3 regions of the Candidatus Thiodiazotropha sp. AKAK2 genome follow, and region 2 is predicted to be linked to each of the others. Evidence: predicted binding sites of a transcription regulator. Region 2 holds the regulator's gene; each other region holds the start of a gene.
What was found. Region 2 encodes sigma-54, which starts transcription at its own class of promoters, with help from an activator protein. Its sites were predicted from a motif close to TGGCANGNTNCNTGCTT; they were not measured.

Region 1: the regulator sigma-54 is predicted to act here: its motif matches at 2,735-2,751, upstream of AC4IE8_RS15655 (PEP-CTERM sorting domain-containing protein).
Region 3: the regulator sigma-54 is predicted to act here: its motif matches at 3,463-3,479, upstream of flgB (flagellar basal body rod protein FlgB).

The regions. Positions count from the first base shown of each region.
Region 1 is NZ_JBSYOP010000033.1:86,297-91,164, forward strand. Features, by position in the region: gene AC4IE8_RS15650 (S8 family serine peptidase) at 1-1,951, shown strand, start outside; gene AC4IE8_RS15655 (PEP-CTERM sorting domain-containing protein) at 2,038-2,679, opposite strand; tRNA gene AC4IE8_RS15660 (tRNA-Val) at 3,115-3,191, opposite strand; gene AC4IE8_RS15665 (protein-L-isoaspartate(D-aspartate) O-methyltransferase) at 3,264-3,917, opposite strand; gene uvrB (excinuclease ABC subunit UvrB) at 4,169-4,868, opposite strand, start outside.
Region 2 is NZ_JBSYOP010000031.1:83,930-88,797, reverse strand. Features, by position in the region: gene lptC (LPS export ABC transporter periplasmic protein LptC) at 1-125, shown strand, start outside; gene lptA (lipopolysaccharide transport periplasmic protein LptA) at 112-624, shown strand; gene lptB (LPS export ABC transporter ATP-binding protein) at 621-1,346, shown strand; gene AC4IE8_RS14375 (RNA polymerase factor sigma-54) at 1,553-3,037, shown strand; gene hpf (ribosome hibernation-promoting factor, HPF/YfiA family) at 3,191-3,511, shown strand; gene ptsN (PTS IIA-like nitrogen regulatory protein PtsN) at 3,542-4,012, shown strand; gene hprK (HPr(Ser) kinase/phosphatase) at 4,012-4,868, shown strand, end outside.
Region 3 is NZ_JBSYOP010000036.1:50,709-55,576, reverse strand. Features, by position in the region: gene AC4IE8_RS18345 (flagella synthesis protein FlgN) at 1-170, opposite strand, end outside; gene flgM (flagellar biosynthesis anti-sigma factor FlgM) at 189-503, opposite strand; gene flgA (flagellar basal body P-ring formation chaperone FlgA) at 607-1,320, opposite strand; gene AC4IE8_RS18330 (chemotaxis protein CheV) at 1,469-2,386, shown strand; gene AC4IE8_RS18325 (CheR family methyltransferase) at 2,424-3,257, shown strand; gene flgB (flagellar basal body rod protein FlgB) at 3,517-3,906, shown strand; gene flgC (flagellar basal body rod protein FlgC) at 3,909-4,322, shown strand; gene AC4IE8_RS18310 (flagellar hook assembly protein FlgD) at 4,333-4,868, shown strand, end outside.

The DNA.
Region 1 (4,868 bases), on a different contig from region 2:
TGACCCATCAACAAATAATCCAACCTCCAACAACACTACCGACAGACTGATCATCAAATTCAAATCGACAGCCGGAAAGGATGGCGATCCAGAGTATCTAACCACTCTGATAGAGGCCTTTACCGGTGCTTCATCAAGCGTTGTCAGAGAGACATTCAGCGGCGCCCATGTTATCCAACTCAATCGACAGATTACGCTTGAAGCTATGTGGACATTGACTGACGACATAGCCCGGCAACCGCATATCGAATATGCCGAAGCGGATCTGATCATGACCCCGCAACTCACCCCGAATGATCCGAGATACGGTGAACAATGGCACTACTTCCAACAGGCTGGTGGAATCAATCTACCGCTTGCCTGGGATTTAGCCCAGGGTGAAACCACCGTGGTGGCGGTAATCGACAGTGGTTACCAGCCTCACTCCGATCTGAATGCCAATCTGTTGGCCGGCTATGACATGGTGAGCGATGGGTTTGCTGCCAACGATGGTGACGGCCGTGATGGGGATGCCACCGATCCCGGCACCTATGCCCCAAGTTGCAATGAGTACATCAGTGACTGGCACGGTACCCATGTTGCCGGGACGGTCAGCGCGGTCACCAATAATGCGCTTGGGGTTGCCGGCGTCGCCTATCGGGCCGAGGTCGTCCCAGTGAGAGTACTGGGTCGCTGTGGTGGTTATCTGTCGGACATCACCGATGGGATTGTCTGGGCAGCGGGGGCGGAGGTGGCTGGTGCGCCGGTCAATGCCAATCCGGCGCAAGTCATCAACCTGAGTCTGGGTGGGCGATCGGACAGCTGCCCGGAAACCGCGTTGGCAGCCATCGACATTGCACGACATAGGGGAGCCACCATCGTCGTTGCGGCAGGGAACAATGGTGAAGAGAGTTCTGGATTCGCCCCGGCCAACTGTCCTGGGGTGATTACTGTAGCCGCAACCAACGATGCCGGTGAGCTCGCCAGCTTTTCCAATTTTGGCGCTTCAGTCGACTTGGCTGCGCCAGGCACCCGTATTCTGTCGACCCATAACGATGGCGTCATCGGTCCTGGCAGCGAAAGCTATCGATTGATGAGTGGCACAAGCATGTCCACCCCGCATGTGAGCGGCGTGGCTGCCCTGCTCTACGGCATTGATCCCGGGATAACACCGGATAAAGTGGCTAACATCCTGATCCGCAGTACTCGCCCATTTCCAAGTGCGTGCACAGGTTGCGGAAGCGGTATTCTTGATGCCCATGCCGCTGTGGAGATGCTGACCAGCACCGAACCCGGGGTAACAATACTTCATGATGGTGTGGCGGAAACCGGGCTGAATGGTGAGCTGATGAGCCAACAGTTTTTCGCCATTGATGTACCGCCCGACGCCATCAGTCTGAGTGTACGTAGTTTTGCCGGCAGCGGCGATGCTGACCTCTATGTACGGAGTGCAGACAAACCCGATCTGGATTTGTTCGACTGCCGTCCATATCTGTATGGCAATGACGAGGAGTGCATCATCCGACCCGTCCCGGCAGGCAGATACTATGTGATGCTCCACGGTTATAGTGCCTTCTCAGACCTCACTCTTGTTGCCGACTATCTTATGGATGAGCCTCAGCCTGGTGGTAGCGAGAAGTTTGAAAACAGTGAGGATTATGAGATCCCGCAATCGAGTCTGAGCGGTGCTCTGAGTCCGATCCAAGTGGATCGGGTCGGTACTTCGGGAAGAGTCCAGGTCGAAATCGGAATCATCCATCAATCGATCCGGGAGGTCTCAGTCACTCTGATCGATCCAAGCGGCGTAAAACACAACCTGAAGGGATTCGGTGGCGTTGGGGTGGATCTGTTTGAAACCTATCATCTTGAGCTGGCTAAACAGCCTTCTGAAGGGGAATGGACTCTGCAGGTCAAGGATCTGGGCAACCGAGGGAGAGGTTATATCGATTTCTGGAGAATCAGCTTTCCCTGAGATTTCGCGGCAAACATTCGGCTGAAAATGAAAAAAGCACTCAGGATGATCCTGAGTGCTTTTTCAGCATGGGTTGCTCAGATGTTTTAGCTTTTGGCTTTACGTCTGCGCATGATACCGAAACCGATCAGCCCAGTGCTCAGCAACAACAGTGCTGAAGGCTCTGGCACACTGGATACCGGTTCATGAGCTCTGACCAGGAAGCTGCCGAAATCATCGTCCACTTCGTTCGGATTGTAGAACATGTCACTGATATAGGCACTATCGTTTACGCTGCCGTCAACGACCAGCAGACCGGCGAGGGAATAACCACCCTCTTCATCATCAACAAAGCCTAAGCTACCACGAAAGTTGGTAGTACCAGCAACTTGATCATAGGTGATACCGAAGAGAAAGAAGAACGGGTTGTTATACCAGCTGGAGCCGGTGGCGGTGAAAATCTCGGTATTACCGTTTGTGGAGACAGCATCAGCGGTTTCACCGAACAGTACGTCATCGCCGGCAGTATCGAACTCAGTCCACATGGACCAGAACTCACTTACTGTGGCGAGTGTGTAGTCAGGATTTTCCAGCAGCGCCTGCTCAACCGTCCGGTTCTCAGTGAAGGTAAGATCCAACCAGTCCAGATCGTTGACGGTGGTGTATGAACCATTGTCAATAATGAGTGCACTGGCATTTGTCGAAATGCCGAGACATGCAGCTAAAAACAAACCAAACATCTTCTTCATGATAGCTCCCAAGCTTTATAACTAATGAAGGGTAATAACCCTGTTGCACAACTACATGCACTTCCTGTGCCAACACTAAGAATCAACGACTTACGTCACACTAATTGAAACCTGTGTAAAATAAATCGACATTCAGTAGGGTTTTAATTTCTAAATAAGTAATCAAATGACTACAAAGACATACGAAGTGGTTTAGCCGACGTATCGAGGCAGGCAGCCTGGAAAAGCGATAAGATGACACACATCAGCCCAAAGCAGTATGGTGTACATTAGAAAGAAGCAGAGCCTCCACAACCAGGCCCAGCGAAAAGGTTTATTTGAATTAGCCTTGGAAAAGAATGGGTAAGGAGGCCGGTTGTTGACTCCATCAATGATGGTCTCAGGCTCCAAAGAAAAAAGGCGCCCAGAACTGAATCTGGGCGCCTTTTTAAGATTTGGTAGGCGCGATTGGAGTCGAACCAACGACCTCTACCATGTCAAGGTAGCGCTCTAACCAACTGAGCTACGCGCCTGAAAGAGGCGAATCATACAGGCAGCCATATGGAGATTGCAAGCCTCAACACAACAACTCAATCGAGACCTGACTAACGCTCGCCGGTCAAGGGTACAAAAGAGACCGGAAGCAGGTTTGAAGTATGGACCTCCCCTGAATGATCTTTTTGCAGTAGCATCAGATCCTGGGTGTAGTGGCGCTTGCCGACCGGCAATACCAGGCGGCCGCCCGGAGCCAGCTGATCAATCAGTGGCTGGGGAATCTCTTCCGCGGCCGCTGTCACCATAATGGCATCGAAAGGCGCCTCTTCCGGCCAACCGAAATAGCCGTTGCCAACTCGATAATCGATATTGTTGTATCCCTGCTTCTCCAACAGTCGCTGGGATCGCTCAGCCAGCTTTGGAATAATCTCGATGGTATAGAGTCGATCGACCATCTCGGCCAGTACGGCGGTCTGGTAACCGGAACCGGTGCCCACTTCCAATACCTTGTCATCCCTTTTGGGGGAAACCAGATCGGTCATCAGGGCAACGATAAAGGGTTGGGAGATTGTCTGCCCCTTGCCGATCGGCAAAGGACTGTTGTCATAGGCATGAGGGCGGAAGTTCTTTCGGACGAAACGCTGCCGGGGCACCCGGCTCATCGCATCGAGAACATGATCGTTGAGGGTACTACGGCCAGTCATGCGACATGCGTAGTTCGCCTCCGCCTCTATATCGTGGAGCATTGCCTCAATATCTGCCATTGTCGACCTTGGGTTACGCCAGTGCTAAATCTAGTTTAGATTCATTCTATTCTAGAATAACACCTGAATTTTTAAAGGCTTTCGCAAACTATCTACAAAAAATATATCAATTGTAAGTATTATTTTTTTCGACATCCTGTATAGGCGTACCACACCAATTACCCTTGAGAAATGCATTTTCACCTCAGTCATCGATGCATTAGGGTATCGGCTGAACAGCCATCAGAGGTCCACACCCGGAGCGCTAGTTATCAGGCAATCAGCCCTTTTTGCTGAAGATTCTTGATCTGATCCCGGATTCTGGCCGCCTCTTCAAACTCAAGATCCTGGGCATGCCGGTACATCTGTTCCTCCAGCTGCTGCACCCGTTTCGCCATCTGTTTAGGGCTCAGCTGGGCATACTCCGCCTCCTGATCCGCCACTTTCGCATAGCCTTTGGCGTTCATCTGTGCGCCGGGATAGGCACCCTCCATGATATCGGCAATGGATTTAAGGATGGTCTGCGGGGTAATGCCGTTGGCCTCGTTATACTGCTGCTGTTTGGCACGGCGCCGCTCCGTCTCATCGATTGCCCGACGCATGGAACCTGTCACCTGGTCGGCATAGAGAATCGCTTTGCCATTGGCATTACGGGCCGCCCTGCCGATGGTCTGGATCAGAGAACCTTCGGAGCGTAAAAAGCCCTCCTTGTCCGCATCCAGTATCGCCACCAGCGAGACCTCCGGCATATCCAGCCCCTCCCGCAGCAGGTTGATGCCCACCAGCACATCGAACTCACCCAAACGCAGATCACGAATGATCTCCACCCGTTCCACGGTGTCGATGTCGGAGTGCAGATAGCGCACCCGTACATCATGATCCCCCAGGTAGTCGGTCAGATCCTCCGCCATGCGCTTGGTCAGTGTGGTCACCAGCACCCGCTCCTTTTGCGCAACCCGCAGCCGTATCTCG
Region 2 (4,868 bases):
TTGAGGCAGTCAGAATCAACAGTGGTGTGGATTGGCTGTCGGCGATCGGCATGCGGATCTGGTTTGATGAACCGTCACGCTTAAAGCTCCTTGGTCAGGTACGAGGGCACTATGAATTTGAATAAGGGCAGGGGTTTGATCTGTGGTCTGCTGATGGCGGTTACGATATCGGCCTGGGGGCTCGAGAATGACCGTAATCAACCGATGTCGCTTGAAGCGGACAGTCTCTCCATCAACGAGTCCACCGGTGTCAGTCTCTATGAAGGCAATGTGACGATCGTCCAGGGCAGTATGAAGTTGTGGGCGGATCGTCTCTGGGTTCACCGATCAGCCGGTAAAACTGAAAAGATTGTCAGTGAGGGGCAACCGACAAGATTCAGTCAGTTGCCTGAGGTCGATGGTGTTGAGGTTCATGGTCAGGCAATGCGAATTGAGATCCATCTCAAGCGGAATGAGATGTTACTGATCGACGATGCCCTGCTCGAGCAGGGGGGGAACAGCTTCCGCAATGACCGCATCGTCTATAACCGGGCCAATGCACAGGTCAGGGCTGGCAGCAGTGTCCAGGGTAAACAGCGGGTGCAGGTGGTGATTGAGCCCCAGACCGGGAAAACTGAACCGTGAGTCAGTTGCAGGCTGTCGATCTGCAGAAGCAGTACTACAAGCGCAAAGTGGTGGATGGTGTCTCGCTGAACCTCAACAGCGGGGAAGTGGTGGGGTTGTTGGGCCCCAACGGTGCCGGCAAGACCACCAGCTTCTATATGATTGTCGGCCTGGTGCAGGCGGATCAGGGGCGGATCTATCTGGATGGTGAGGAGCTGACCGACCAGTCGATGCACAAACGAGCCCGTCTGGGTATCGGTTACTTGGCCCAGGAACCCTCCATCTTCAGACGATTGACGGTGGCGCAGAACATTCTGGCAATACTGGAGCATCGCAAAGAGCTGGATAGCCAGGCCCGAAAGGCCCGATGTGACCAGTTGCTGACGGAGTTCGGTATCGAGCATCTGCGCGATAGCATGGCGATGAGTCTCTCCGGTGGCGAGCGACGCCGGCTGGAGATCGCCCGGGCCCTCTCAATGGAGCCGGCCTTCGTTTTGCTTGATGAGCCCTTTGCCGGGGTCGATCCGATTGCCGTGATCGATATAAAAAAGATCATCCAGCACCTGAAATCGCTAAAGATTGGGATCCTGATAACCGATCATAATGTTAGGGAGACACTGGATATATGCGACCGGGCCTACATTATCAACAGTGGTAAAGTGCTGGCGGAGGGAACCACTGAGGAGATTCTCGATAACCAGGAGGTACGCAGTGTCTACCTGGGTGAGAATTTTACGATGTGAGTCTATAGCGCTGTTTTTTAATGGATTAAACAGGGGGCGGCAGGTAAGCCGAAGGTGGTGTCAATGAGCGTGGAATATACTGGAGTGCAAAGTGAATCCAGGAGAATCGACTCAGTGAAGAAGAATCTTTCCGTAGACGGCTATTTTTAGCTAAAATGAGAATAAAGACATACAAATAACATACCAGGTTCAAAGATATCTCTGCTATGAAGCAGGCTCTACAGCTCCGACTCGGACAACATCTCACCATGACACCTCAATTGCAGCAGGCAATCCGCCTGTTGCAGCTCTCTGCGCTCGATCTGAGCCAGGAGGTTCAGGAGGTGCTTGAGACCAACCCGATGCTCGAGGGCGAAGAGGAGTTCAGCACTCAACTGCAAAAGGAGGGGGATGCTCAGGAGAGTGGCGAGCAGACCCGCGAGAGCAAGGAAGTCGAGGGGTCGAATGATATCAATAACGAGCGGGAGATTAAGACCGACAGCAGTCAGCTGACTGAGGATCTGCCGGTGGACAGTGAATGGACCGATGTCTACGACAGTTACCTGCCACCGGCCAGCAGCGGCGGTGATGCCGCAGACCATGACTATCTGGTACAGCGTAGCGGCACTGTAACCCTGCATGACCATCTGGTCTGGCAGATGACCCTGACCCCTTTTACCGAACAGGATATCCTGATAGCCACCACCCTGATCGACAGTATCGATGAGGACGGTTACTTCAAAGGCGATCTGCAGGAGATTCTGAGTTCGCTGAATGATGAGGAAGCGACTCTGGAGGATATCGAGGCGGTGCTGCACCGGATTCAGGCATTCGATCCACCGGGTGTCGGAGCCCAGGGCGCCCAGGACTGCCTGCTGATTCAGCTGCGTCAATTGGCGGAAGAGACCCCCTATCGGGATCAGGCGATAAAACTCTGCCGGGATCACTTCAATCTGCTCTCCGCCCAGGATCAGAATCAGATCATACGTCGCATGAAGGTGGATCAGCAGGAGCTCGCCGCCATGATGCGCCTGATCAGAACCCTGAATCCCCATCCGGGCACGGCCATTGCAAACAGTGAGCCTGAATATGTGATTCCGGATGTCTTCGTCAGCAAGCGTAACAACCGCTGGGTTGTGGAGCTGAATGGCGAGGTTACCCCCAAACTTCGGGTCAACAATGATTACGCCAGACTGATCCGGCGGGCGGATCAGAGCGACGACAATACTTTTCTGAAGAATCATCTGCAGGAGGCACGCTGGTTCATTAAAAGCCTGATGAGCCGTAATGAGACTATTCTGCGCGTAGCGAGTAAGATTGTTGAATATCAGCGGGGCTTTTTTGAACATGGCGAGGAGGCTATGAAGCCGCTGGTTTTAAGGGATATTGCCGAGGCGCTGGAGATGCATGAATCGACCATTTCCCGGGTGACGACCCAGAAATATATGCATACCCCGCGTGGCACGTTGGAGTTCAAGTATTTCTTCTCCAGCCACGTCAATACCAGTGCCGGGGGAGAGTGCTCCTCCACTGCGATTCGTGCACTGATTAAAAAATTGATTGCCGCTGAGAATACAAGCAAACCGCTCAGTGACAACAAGATCGCCGCCATCCTATCGGAGCAGGGCATCAAAGTGGCCCGCCGAACGGTGGCAAAGTATCGTGAATCGATGAGCATACCGCCATCGAATGAGCGTAAACGACTGATGTAGGTGAATCGATCTGTCAGGTAGGATGTCTATGAAAACAGGGGTTGTGGTAAAAGCCGAATCCGGCTTCATGGTCAGCCTGATCGATGATTTCGGGAATCGATTCAACGAGTCGGTCAGAGTGATGAGCCAACTCATCTAAGACAGGAGATAATTATGCAAATAAGCGTTACCGGTCATCATGTGGAAGTAACCGATGCCTTGAAAAGCTATGTAGATAATAAATTCGAACGTCTTGAGCGGCATTTTGATAATGTTATCAATGTGCATGTCATCTTGAGCGTTGAGAAGCTGAGGCAAAAGGCGGAAGCCACCATGCAAGTGAACGGTGCCAGCGTATTCGCTGATTCAGTGCAGGAAGACATGTATGCCGCCATTGATGGCTTGACTGACAAGTTGGACAGGCAGGTGCTAAAACACAAGGAAAAGATGCAGAGTCATCGCGCCGGTAGTGGTGCGAAGTATGCGGTTGAGTAATTTTCGATAGATTGAACTGGCGAGGTCTCCATGTTTCCCGACGGATTTCTGCTTGAGGAACGTCTCGGCTGCGGTGTGGAGGCAGCCAGTAAAAAACGCGCCCTTGAGCAGCTTGGTCAGAGATTGGCCGATGCTGCTCCTGGGCTGTCACAGGATATAGTGTTCGATGCATTGCTTGAGAGGGAGCGGCTGGGCAGCACCGGACTGGGCAAAGGCATTGCGCTACCCCATGCGCGTATGTCCCAGGTCACAAAGGCCACCGCGGCATTCATTCAGATGCCCAACGGCGTTGATTTCGACGCCATAGACAGTCAGCCGGTCGATCTGGCGTTCGCCATGCTGGTACCGGAACAGGCCACAGATGAACATCTGCAGCTCCTGGCGAAGTTGGCCAGAATGTTCGATGATCCCCCTTTTTGTGCCGCTCTGCGTGAGGCGGAAACAACGCAGCAACTGTTTCAGTTGATCAAGCAGCGAGAAACCGTAACCGCATCAGATTAATGCCATCCAACTACACCATTCGCGATCTTTTCGACGAATTTGCCAGCGAACTTGAGCTCAGCTGGGATGGTGAGGGTGGTGAAGAAAAAATTCTTCTCGACAGTGAGTCACTCGACGGACAACAACCCGTAGGTCCGCTTAACCTGATACGTCCAAATCAGATACAGGTGGTTGGTCCTCCGGAACAGCAACATCTGCTGTATGGTGGCGATACGGGTTACCTGGAGTCCCTGAAAACCCTGTTCGACTCTTCTCCGCTTGCACTGATCTTCACCGATGGCCTGCAACCCAAGCCGGCCTGCCTGGAGTCGGCTAAAAACAGCCATACGGCTTTGATGTTTACCCCCAAAGGAGATAACCACGTCATCCATAGACTGCTGGAGAAATTCAGCCTGCCTGTGGGTGAGACCCTGCTGTTGCATGGGGTCTATATGGAAGTGCTGGGTAAGGGTGTGTTGTTGAGCGGCGATCCGGCAATCGGTAAAAGTGAGCTTGCTCTGGCATTGATCTCACGGGGACATCGACTGGTTGCGGATGATGCAACCGAGTTCTATAAAACCGGCACAAATACTCTGAGCGGGCGCTGCCCGAAGGTGTTGCAGGATTTTCTCGAAGTTCGTGGGCTGGGTCTGATTAATGTCAGGGCCATTTTCGGTAATAGTGCGATAAAGCCGAATAAACAGTTACACTTGATCATAGATCTCCTCTACTTTGACGATAAAAAACTCGATAACATGGATCGCCTGGAGGGGTGCCACTCACATCGGACCTTATTGGGTGTTGATGTTCCCCAGACGAGTCTGCCGGTTGCGGCAGGCAGAAATCTGGCGATCCTGGTAGAGACTGCTGTCAGGCA
Region 3 (4,868 bases), on a different contig from region 2:
ATCTGCTGCAGTTGCTGTTGCTTTTGTCCCAGCAGCTCTTCCAGCTTTTTCGATGGTGAGGATTTCAGCAGTTCAAACTCCTGGCGCAGCAGGTTGAGTAGCTGCTGTGAAAGTTCGGCTTCTATCTGTACGATTCTGACGAAGCTCATCTGCTGTTGTGGATTGATCATGATGAGTGTGAGTAGGCCTTAGTGCAGTGAAAGTTCCATCGCCAACATTTTGTCGGCGCAGGTCTGGGGATCGATGGTAAAGCTGCCATTGGCCAGTGCCTGCTGCACGGCTTCAACTTTCTGCGCATCGACGATCGGCATATTGGCAATGCGTCCTTCGAGCTCCTGAAGTTTGCCTGCATCCCCCGTGATATTCAGGCTGTCACCTCCACCTGTGGTTGAAGCGGCGGTTGCCGCTTTGCCACCTTGGGCCTTGCCGCTGCCTTTTGCTTTGCCGCTTTTACCCGTACCTTTCAGGCTACGACTTGAAAGACTGTTGATTTGAATGGGCATCGCGATACCTCAGTTTCCCGGATCTGGACTATTCTGCCACGGGCAGGGAATATTCCAATCATGATTTCAGTTTTTTTTCACCTGATTGTTTGGATTGTATACCTCAGTCGACCATCACCAAACCCTTTGATACCACTCTGGCCTCTACCTGCTTTTTCGATTTGGTGTTCATAACGGTTATCAGATCACCAGGATTACCCTGTTTCATGGCTTTCCCCTGCATCCGTACCTGGATGCCACCGGCACCGGCCACAATGGTAACCGGATCGCCACGTTTGACCGTTTTTCTCACCACCAGCATGGATGGTGTGACCACCTGGCCCCGGCGAATGGTGCGCTTCGAAGTCTGACCGGTAACTTCTTCGACGGTCTCGAAATAGCCTCGCAGCAGGTGACTGGTATCAGAGACTTTGATTTTCAGGTCCTTGGTGGTGATCGCCTGTCCCCGGGGCAGGTCGCGAACCGCAACGACCACCGGTGCCTCAATGGAGACATTGGCAGAGATATAGATTGACCAGGGACTGGGTGTCTGACAGCGGACCCCCACGGTTGTGCGGCCCAGTTTGACCCCGCCTGGTGGACTGAACGCTTCCAGCGGCGCTTCGCAGCGGGCCAGCTTGAGGCGGTGGTCCAATGGGGTGATTTTTACACTCGCCCCTGCCGTATCCTGGACCAGTGTTGTCTCCAGGTACGCTTTGGCAGCCTTCGCGATCGCCTGGTGGGCGTGGTGTTCGCTTTCCAGTGGCTGGCCCGATAAGCTGCCGGATAGTAGCAGTCCGAGCAGCAGTGTAGAGCCAAGTGTGAAAGGGTTGATCATTCGGTTTCTCCATGCGCTTCCATTGTAATTATGCAAACAATGTGCCGAAAAGAACGATCATTGAACCTGGCCTAAAGGTCAACGCTGACAAGCCGCCATACTTATTACTGTACTTCAGCGAAAACTGCATATTTGAAGGTGGCAAACCATGGCGTCAATGTTAGACAGTGTTGACCAAAGGACAAAACTGGCCGGACAAAACCGTCTTGAACTCTTGCTGTTTCGTCTTGCGGGGCGTCAGGTTTTTGGCATTAATGTGTTCAAAGTGAAGGAGGTTGTGCAGTGTCCTCCCCTGACCGCATTGCCAAGAGCCCATGAGAATATCCGTGGTGTGGCCTCGCTGAGGGGAAATAACATCCCGGTGATGGATCTCTGTCATGCCATCGGCGGACCCAAAATGGGCAATGCCACGGACTATTTCATCATCATTACGGAATACAATCGCCGTCTGCTGGCATTTCTGGTGGGCAGTGTGGAGCGTATCGTCAACACCCACTGGGAAGACATTCTGCCGCCCCCGCAAGGGGTGGGCCGCAACAGCTATATGACAGCGGTTACCGAGATCGAGGGGACCCTGGTTGAGATCATCGATGTTGAGAAGGTATTGAGTGAAGTGCTGGGTATCGATGAAGAGATCACCAAACCGATCGATACCGAAGGGGCTGACCTGGAGGCCTACAAAGTGTTGGTGGTGGACGACTCCATGGTGGCCCGCAATCAGATCAAAAAGGTGCTCGAAGAGATTGGCCTTGAAACCATTCTGGCGAAAGATGGCAAAGATGCTCTGACGCACCTTGAAGCCTGGTCTGAAGAGGGTAAGGTGAGTGATTGGCTGGCGATGGTTATCTCGGATATCGAAATGCCGAAGATGGATGGATACTCCCTGGTGAGCGCCATTCGTGATAATCCCAAGCTTTCCGATCTGTATGTGATCCTTCACTCTTCACTGAGTGGTGTGTTTAATGAGAGTATGGTGAAAAAGGTTGGAGCAAATCAGTTCCTTGCCAAGTTCATGCCCGATGAGTTGGTTGGTACCGTAACCAAACGAATGAAAGAAATTTCATAAAAATTAAACACCTAGGCATAAAATAACAATTTCTACTATGTACAATCGACACGCGGCCATTTCGTCTGCTGACTATGATGCTTTTAAGGATTTTCTCCAGCAGGCCTGCGGTATTCTGCTGGGAAACGGCAAGGAGTATCTGGTCTCGAGTCGTTTGAACAGTGTGATGAAAGAGGCGGGCATTGCCACCCTTGGTGAACTGCTGAAGCAGATCAAATCACCCATTCACTCACGCCTGAAGGTAAAGGTCATCGACGCCATGACCACCAATGAGACCTTCTGGTTTCGAGATATCGGCCACTATATCCTGCTAAAGGAGACCATCCTACCGGATCTGAATCAACAGATGAGTGGTTCCATCCGAATCTGGTCCGCCGCCTGTTCCAGCGGCCAGGAACCCTACAACATCAGTATGATTGCGGATGAGTACCAGGCGGCGAAAGGACGGGGCCGTCAGGTTCAGATTCAAGCCACCGACATCTCCAGCAAGATCCTCGATGAAGCCCGGGCGGGGGTCTATTGCGGCCTGGCGGTTGAACGGGGGTTGACCCAGGAACAGCGGCAGCGCTTTTTCAATCCGAAAGGGGATTGCCTGGAAGTGAAGCCAGAGATCAAACGGCGGGTCAATTTCAAGCCGATGAATCTGGCCGACAGCTTCCACCCCATGGGGCGCTTTGATGTGATCTTCTGCCGTAATGTATTGATCTATTTTTCAAACGAACTGAAAAAAGACATCGTTGAACGGATGGCGGATATCCTCAACCCCGGCGGCTATCTGTTTCTTGGTTCCACCGAATCGATCAATCAGCTGACCAATCGGTTCGAGATGAAAGTTGGGCATGGCGGCATCTCCTACCGACTGAAAGACTAGGCTCAACAGGCCGATGTCTATCGGCGTCTCTCGCAAACGCTCTCCTGCCAAACGCTAGTCCGCTGTTTTCATCCTATCCGGTTCCTCAATCCAACGGCAAAGCTTGCCGTTTTGCGGCAGTCGCTTGCCGTCGCACAGGTCGGTAGGCTGTACGCGCGCTCGTTCAACCCAGCAATCACCCACTGTTTCAGCCAGTTAAAGCAATTGGCATGCTCCCTGCTACTTGCTCAGTGAGTCATTTTATCCAGTGGAGCATCTGATGGACTTCGACAACCTCTTCGGCATACATGAGCGGGCCCTGGTTCTGCGCTCCCAGAGAGCGGAGATCCTATCCGCCAATCTGGCCAATGCCGACACCCCGGGTTACAAGGCGAGGGATATCGACTTCAAAGCGATGCTGCAACAGCAGATGGGCGACGGCATGCGAATGGCCACCACCAGCAGCGGCCATATCCAGGCAGAGTCAGGAACCGTGCCACCGGCACAGCTGCTCTACCGGGTGCCGAGTCAGCCTTCACTGGATGGCAATACGGTGAATAGTGAGCGTGAGCATGCGGCCTTCGGTACCAATGCCATCGAATATCAGACCAGTCTCAATTTCGTCAACAGCAAGATCAGTGGTCTTCGTAAAGCGCTGAAGGGTGAATAGTCATGTCCATCTTCAAGATATTTGATACGGCAGCAACCGGCATGGGCGCCCAGACACTGCGCATGAATCTGGTGGCCAGCAACATGGCCAATGCGGATGCGGTAAGCAGCAGTCTCGATGAGACCTATCGTGCCAGACAGCCGGTGTTTCAGACCATGCTCGATCAGTTCAATCCGGATGCGGTTGCCCATGGTGTCCGCATGGCCGGTGTGGTGGAGAGTGATGCACCGTTGATTCAGGAGCATGCACCGGATCATCCGCTGGCCAACGAAGAGGGTTATATCTTCCGTTCCAACGTCAATATGGTTGAAGAGATGGCCAACATGCTCTCAGCCTCCCGTTCTTATCAGAGCAATGTGGAAGTGGCGAATTCCGCCAAGCAGTTGTTGCTTGCCACCCTGCGCATGGGTCAATAAGGAGACCGTTATGACAACCGGCATCGTTTCCGCCTACAACCAATATGAAGACATCGGCCTGGTCAGAGAGCCAGAGACCAATCAGTCCGAACAGGGACAACTCGGCCTGGAAGACTTCATGAATCTACTGGTCACCGAGCTGACCCATCAGGATCCTTTCAAGCCGATGGAGAACTCCGAGATGGCCACCCAGGTCTCTCAATTTGCCACCGTATCGGGGATTGGGGATCTGAATGACTCGTTTAATGATCTGCGTGGCGCATTGACTTCCAACCAGGCCTTGCAGGCAGCCAGTCTGGTCGGTCGGGATGTGCTGGTTGAGAGTAATGTGGGTGTATTGAACGAAGGCGAGACCGTACAGGGCAGTCTGGTACTGCCGGCCTCGGCCAGCAACATCACCCTCCGGGTTACCAACAGTACCGGCGAACTGGTACGTGAGCTGCCGCTTGGTACCCATGAGGCGGGTAACCTCTCCTTCAGCTGGGACGGCTATGACGATGCCGGTCACTATGCGGGTGACGGCTTCTACCAGATTACCGCCACTGC